2 regions of the Curtobacterium sp. RM9 genome follow, and region 2 is predicted to be linked to the other one. Evidence: predicted binding sites of a transcription regulator. Region 2 holds the regulator's gene; the other holds the start of a gene.

Region 1 (3,399 bases), 1.7 Mb from region 2:
AGGGCAACCCGTACGCGCAGCCGCAGCAGAGCAACCCCTACGGCCAGCAGGGCAACCCGTACGCGCAGCAGCAGCAGAGCAACCCCTACGGACAGCAGCAGAGCAACCCGTACGGCCAGCCGCAGCAGGGCAACCCGTACGCGCAGCCGCAGCAGGCCCCGTACAACGCCTACGCCGCTGCCGGCTACCAGCCGTACGCCCAGCGCCCGAAGACGAACACGTTGGCGGTCCTGTCGATCGTGTTCGGCCTCGCCGCGGTGCCCTTCTTCTTCATGGCGATCCTGCTCGGCCCTGCCGGCGCGATCCTCGGGCACCTCGCCCTCGGCAAGATCAAGCAGACCGGGGAGTCCGGCCGGGGTCTGGCGCTGACCGGCATCATCGCCGGCTGGGTCATGACCGGCGTGTGGATCCTCTGGATCATCGCCATCTTCGCGTTCGCTGCCGCGGGCCCCTCCTACTCCGACTACGACTACGGTTCCGACTCGGGAGCGCTCGGCGCCCTCATCGGCTGAGCCGCCGCGACATGGTCGCGGGAGCGACAGACCGCCGCGGGTGTTCCGCGGCGGTCTGTCCTTCCCGCGGTACTGACCGCCGCAAGCAGCGCCCCGCGCCTCACCCGGCCACGTCGGTGAGCCGCTCGCACAGGATCGCGGTGTGCCGTCCCTCCAGGCGGGTGAGCACCAGCGTGACGCGACCCGTCCCCCGCAACCGCAACCGCTTCCGGAACTGCGCCGGGTCGACGTCGACCCCGCGCTTCTTGATCTCGACGGTGCCGATGCCGTCTGCGGCCAGGCGTGCGGCCAGCTTCTTGACGTCGAGCGGCATCGTGTCGATCACCCGGAACCCCTGCGCGAAGGGCGTCTGCACGGCCCGGTCCGAGGTGACGTAGGCGATCCCCTCGGACAGCATCGTGCCGTCGAGCGACCGGGCGAGGTCGCCGATGAGCCGCGCCCGGATGACCGCCCCGTCGGGTTCGTAGAGGTAGGCGCCGAGCGGGCCGACCTCCTCGTCGGGAGCGTCAGCGGCACCGGTCAGCTCGGCGATGCCGTGGGCGCCGATGACGGTGGCGGCACGGCGCACGCCGGGGCGGGCGAGGGGGCCGAACCAGAGGGCGAGCTCGACGACCTCGCGGTCGACGGAGACCCACTGCGCCTCGGCGGTGTCCGGGATGAGGTCGCGGTCGACGCCGGGCCCGAGCTTGACGCCCGTCGGGGTCGTCGTCGCGGCCGCGAACACGGTGTCGAGCGAGGGCGACCAGTCGTCCGGGTCGGCGATGCGGCGGGTGTCCGAGTGTCCGGCGGTGCGGCGAGCCGGGTCCATCCAGACGCCGTCGACGCGTGCGAGGTCGAACGACGCGGCGTCGCCGAGCTCCACGCGTGCGTTCGGCCACGGGGCGAGGTTGTGCGTCGCGACGGCCGCCGTCACCTCGTCGCGGTCGACCGCGGTGACCTCGAGGTCGAGCGCCGCCATCGCGAGGGCGTCCCCACCGATGCCGCACCCGAGGTCGGCGACCCGCGTGATGCCGGCGGCCGCGAAGCGCCCGGCGTGCTGCGCGGCGACCTGGAGGCGCGTCGCCTGCTCGAGTCCGGCCTCCGTGAAGAGCATGCGGGCGGCGAAGTCCCCGAACTTCCCGCGGGCCTTCTGTCGGAGCTTCGCCTGGGTGAGCACCGCGGCGACGAGCGCCGGGTCGTGCCCCTCGGCGCGGAGCCGGGAGACGACGCGCACGATCTCACCACCGTCAGAGACGGCTGGCGTACGGTCGAGGAGTGCCATCCCCGCGGGGGTGAGCAGCTGTGCGAGGTCGGCGGCTTCCACCCGACGATCCTCGCAGGTCGTCGCCGGGGCCGACGCGTGCTGGCACTCGGATTGACCGAGTGCCAGAGAAGCCCCTAGAGTTGGCGTTGGCACTCTCCTGTGCGTAGTGCCAACCCGGTTTTCATCTGTACCGAGTCTGTACCGAGAAAGAAGAGGTCACCGTGGCCGTCAGCATCAAGCCGCTCGAGGATCGCATCGTCATCCGCCAGGTCGAGGCGGAGCAGACCACCGCTTCCGGTCTGGTCATCCCGGACACCGCGAAGGAGAAGCCCCAGGAGGGCGAGGTCGTCGCCGTGGGTCCGGGTCGCATCGACGACAACGGCAACCGCGTCCCGCTCGACGTCGCCGTGGGCGACAAGGTCATCTACTCGAAGTACGGCGGCACCGAGGTCAAGTACTCGGGCGAGGACCTGCTGGTCCTCTCGGCTCGCGACGTGCTCGCGGTCGTCGTCAGCTGATCACAGCTCCCTGACGAGAACGCCCCGTTCGGCTCCGGCCGGCGGGGCGTTCGCGCGTCCGCAGCGCGCGTGCGTGCGCGGACCGGACGGGAGGCGCGGTGCCCGCCCGCAGCGTCGGCGCGCCTTCCTAGGATGGTTCCGTGAGTGAACCGACTCCGGCACGGCCGGCACGCAGCGAGGCATCCGTCGGCGTCGTGCAGGCGATCGTCGCGTACGGGCTGTGGGGCCTCATGCCCCTGCTCTTCGCCGCGATGGCCCCCGCCGGCGCGTTCGAGATCGTGGCGTGGCGCATCGTCTTCGGCCTGGTCTTCTGCGCCGTGGCGATCGCAGTGACCCGCTCGTGGCTGCGCACCCGCTCCCTGATGGCGCAGCGTCGGGTGATGCTCGTGATGGGCCTCGCGGCGGTGCTCATCCTGGTGAACTGGACGGTGTACGTCGCGGCGACGACGACCGGCCACACCGTCGAGGCCGCCCTCGGGTACTTCATCAACCCGCTCGTCACGATCGCCCTCGGCGTCGTGGTGCTCCGTGAACGACTCCGGCCGGCGCAGTGGGCCGCGGTCGGCATCAGCGTCGTCGCCGTCGTGGTGATCGCGGTCGGCTACGGGCAGGTGCCGTGGATCGCACTCGTGCTGGCGTTCTCGTTCGGCTGCTACGGCCTCGTGAAGAAGCGCGTCGGCGGCACGGTCGACGCGCTGAGCGGCCTGACGCTCGAGACGGTCTGGCTGCTGCCGATCGCGGTCGGCGCGCTCGTCGTGCTCGGGGTGACGGGCCTCGGCGGTGGGGTGACCTTCACCCACGAGGGGTGGCCGCACGTGCTCGTCACGGTGCTGACCGGACCGGCGACGGCGGTCCCGCTGCTGCTCTTCGCGTCGTCGGCGCGGCGGGTGAGCCTGTCGACGCTCGGGCTGACGCAGTACCTCGCCCCGGTGATGCAGCTGCTGGTCGGCGTGGTCGTGCAACACGAGGCGATGCCGCCCGCTCGGTGGATCGGCTTCGGGATCGTGTGGGTCGCGCTCGTGGTGCTCACGGTCGACTCGTTCGCGGCGGCCCGGGCAGCGCGGCGCCGGACGCTCGCACCCGCGGCGGCCGAACCGGCCTGACGGAGGCGGGGCGCGCCTTCAGA
Region 2 (3,399 bases):
CGACGACGAGACCCGGTACGTCGAACGGGTGCTGCTCGCGGCGCGGGTCCGCGGTGAGCTCGCCACGTCGGAGCTCCGCCGGGAGGCGCGGGGCCGCGTCGCCGGGCTCATCGCACGTGGTCTCGTGGACGGCCCGGCCGCGGTGCGGGGACGCATCGAGCTGACGATGCAGGGTCGCCTGCTCGCGGACGCGGTGGTCCGCGAGCTGCTCGACTGACCCGCGACTACTGCTTGATGAACTCGATCGCCAGCGGGTACTTGTAGAAGCGCCCCTGGTTGGCTGCGATCGCGGCCATGATCGAGAAGACGACCACGAGCACACCGATGACCGGCAGCAGCACGAGGCCGATGACCACGATCGTCAGCAGGCCGGAGACGAAGCCCGCGATGGCCGCCGTGATGTGGAAGTTGAGCGCCTGCCGGGTGTGCTCGCGGATGAACTGCCCGCGGTCGCGGAGCACGAGGTACGCGATGATCGGCACGACGAGGCTGAAGAAGATCGCGCCGACGTGCGTCAGGGTCGCCCAGAGCCGCTGGTCCTCGGGGCTGAGGGGCTGCGGCGGCGTCCATCCTGCCGGGTACTGCGGGCCGCCGGGGTACTGCGGGCCGCCTGGGTCCTTGGCGCCGGGTTCCTGTCCGTAGGGGCCACCGGGCTGCTGTCCGTAGGTCATGCGCCGAGCGTATCGCCGGGCTGTGCAGAAGTCCCGGTCGGTCGGCGGTCGGGCGTAGGATCAGCAGTCGACACGTCCGAGTGCCAGAACGAGTGGAAGGGGTCCGGGTGGTCAGCGAACGCAGCCTCGAGGTCCTCAAGGCCATCGTGCGGGACTACGTCGCCTCGCGCGAACCGGTCGGCTCGAAGACCATCGTCGAGCGGCACGCCTTCGGGGTGAGCGCGGCGACGATCCGCAACGACATGGCGCAGCTCGAGGACGAACAGCTCATCGCCGCGCCGCACACCTCGTCCGGGCGCGTGCCGACGGACAAGGGGTACCGGGTCTTCGTGGACCACCTCGCCGCCGCCCGCCCGCTGTCGAGCGCGCAGCGGCACGCGATCGAGACCTTCCTCGGCGCGCCGAACGACCTCGACGAGGTCCTCGGCCGCACGGTCCGCCTGCTCAGCCAGCTCACGAACCAGGTCGCCCTGGTGCAGTACCCCTCGATGGTGCGCGCCCGCGTGCAGCACATCGAGCTGGTCCGGCTCGCCGACACCCGGCTCATGGTGGTCCTCATCACCGACACGGCCCGCGTCGAACAGCGCGTCGTCGAGACGGACGTCCCGCTCGACGAGGGCTCGCTCACCGAACTCCGCGCCGTCGTCAACGGGGCGAGCGTCGGGCTCCTGCTGCAGGACGTCCCACGGGCGCTCCGCGCGGTGCCGCAGCAGGTCCGCCCGGATGCCCAGACGCTCGCGGGCGTCGTGGTGGCGACGCTCATCGAGCAGGTCGGCGCGAACCGCCAGGACCGCCTCGTGATGGCGGGCGCGGCGAACCTGGCCAAGAGCGAGCAGGACTTCACCGGCGGCCTGTTCCCCGTGCTGGAGGCGATCGAGGAACAGGTGACCCTGCTCCGGTTGTTCGGGGAGATGCAGGTGGACGACGGCGTCGCGGCCCGCATCGGCGTCGAGAACGCCCGGTACGGGCTCGACGCCACCAGCATCGTCGCGGGCGGGTACCTCGCCGGCGGCGAGGTCGCACGTCTCGGCGTGCTCGGCCCGACCCGGATGGACTACGGCACCAACATGGCCGCGGTCCGCGCGGTCGCCCGGTACCTGTCCAAGCTGCTGGGTGAACAGTGACCGACCCGGCCCCCGACCGACGCGCGGTGCCTCACCGGGGCGATCCGCGCCTCCAGACCGACCCGACCTGCGGCGACCGCCGCACCGACCGAACCGACTGAGGGATACGTGGCAGACCACTACGACGTCCTCGGCGTCCAGCAGGACGCCTCCGATGCCGACATCAAGAAGGCGTACCGCCGGCTCGCCCGCGAGCTCCACCCCGACGTGAACCCGAGCCCGGACGCGGCCGAGCGGTTCAAGGACGTGACGCACGCGTACGACGTGCTGAGCGACCCCGAGCAGCGGCGACGCTACGACGCGGGGCCCCAGGCCGACAGCCCGTTCGGCAACGCCGGCGGCTTCAGCGACATCTTCGACGCGTTCTTCGGCGGCGGCGGTGCCGGTCGCGGCAACGGCCCGCGGTCGCGTGCCGAGCGCGGCCAGGACGCCCTGCTCCGGATCGAGGTCGACCTCGACGAAGTCGTCTTCGGCATCCACAAGGACGTCGAGGTCGACACGGCCGTGCTCTGCGAGACGTGTGGCGGCTCCTGCGCGGCGCCCGGCACCCACCCCCAGACCTGCGACATCTGCGGGGGCACGGGGCACATCCAGCGGCAGGTCCGCTCGCTCCTCGGCAACGTCGTGACGAGCGCCCCCTGCGGCACCTGCCGTGGGTACGGCACCGTGATCCCCAACCCGTGCCCGACCTGCCAGGGTCAGGGCCGTGTCCGTGCCCGGCGCACGATCCCGGTGGACGTCCCCGCCGGTGTCGAGACCGGTCTCCGGCTGCAGATGCCCGGGCAGGGCGAGGTCGGTCCGGCCGGCGGCCCCTCGGGAGACCTCTACCTCGAGATCAAGGTCCGGCACCACGACGTCTACAGCCGCGACGGCGACGACCTGCTGGCGACGCTCGAGGTGCAGATGACCGACGCGATCCTCGGCGCGACCACGACCATCGACGGCCTCGACGGCCCGGTCGAGCTCGAGATCCGGCCCGGCGTGCAGAGCGCCGACGTCCTGGTCATCAAGGACCGCGGCGTCACGAAGCTCCGCGGCACCGGACGCGGCGACCTGCGGGTCGGCGTGCAGGTGGTCACCCCGACCAAGCTCTCGCACAAGGAGCGCGGGCTGGTCGAGCAGCTCGCGAAGTCGCACAAGGCACCGAAGCCGCAGCTCGCCCGCTTCCAGCAGGGCATGTTCGGCAAGCTCCGCGACCGCTTCTTCAACTTCTGATGGCGTCGCTCTACCTGGTCGAGCCGGGCACCCTCGACGGCATCGGCGTCGGCGACCCGGTGTCCCTCGACGGTGCCGAGGGGCGGCACGCCGTCTCGGTGGCGCGGGTCCGGGTGGGCGAGACGCTCCGGATCGCGGACGGTCTCGGGACGGTCGTCTCGGGTGCAGTCGCGGCGACCGGTCGCGACAGCCTGACGCTGACGGTCGCGGACGTCGCGGTCGAGGCTGCGCCGCGGCCCGCGCTCGTCCTCGTGCAGGCCCTGGCGAAGGGCGGGCGCGACGAGATGGCGGTGCAGGCGGCGACCGAGATCGGTGTGGACCGCATCGTCCCCTGGTCGGCGGCACGCAGCGTTTCCCGGTGGGAGGGACCGAAGGTCGAGAAGGGCCGT

Evidence for each region. The regulator HrcA, encoded in region 2, represses chaperone genes, less so after heat shock. The targets are predictions, from matches to a motif close to TTNGCACTCGNNNNNNNCGAGTGCNAA.
Region 1: a site for HrcA is predicted at 1,855-1,881, ahead of groES (co-chaperone GroES). Genes of this name have one in related genera too.

What each region holds. Positions count from the first base shown of each region.
Region 1 is NZ_CM143271.1:3,129,682-3,133,080, reverse strand. It holds gene ACY3FI_RS14840 (DUF4190 domain-containing protein) at 1-512, shown strand, start outside; gene ACY3FI_RS14835 (class I SAM-dependent methyltransferase) at 613-1,815, opposite strand; gene groES (co-chaperone GroES) at 1,977-2,273, shown strand; gene rarD (EamA family transporter RarD) at 2,414-3,376, shown strand.
Region 2 is NZ_CM143271.1:1,403,442-1,406,840, forward strand. It holds gene hemW (radical SAM family heme chaperone HemW) at 1-217, shown strand, start outside; gene ACY3FI_RS06580 (DUF4870 domain-containing protein) at 225-671, opposite strand; gene hrcA (heat-inducible transcriptional repressor HrcA) at 779-1,795, shown strand; gene dnaJ (molecular chaperone DnaJ) at 1,904-3,010, shown strand; gene ACY3FI_RS06595 (16S rRNA (uracil(1498)-N(3))-methyltransferase) at 3,010-3,399, shown strand, end outside.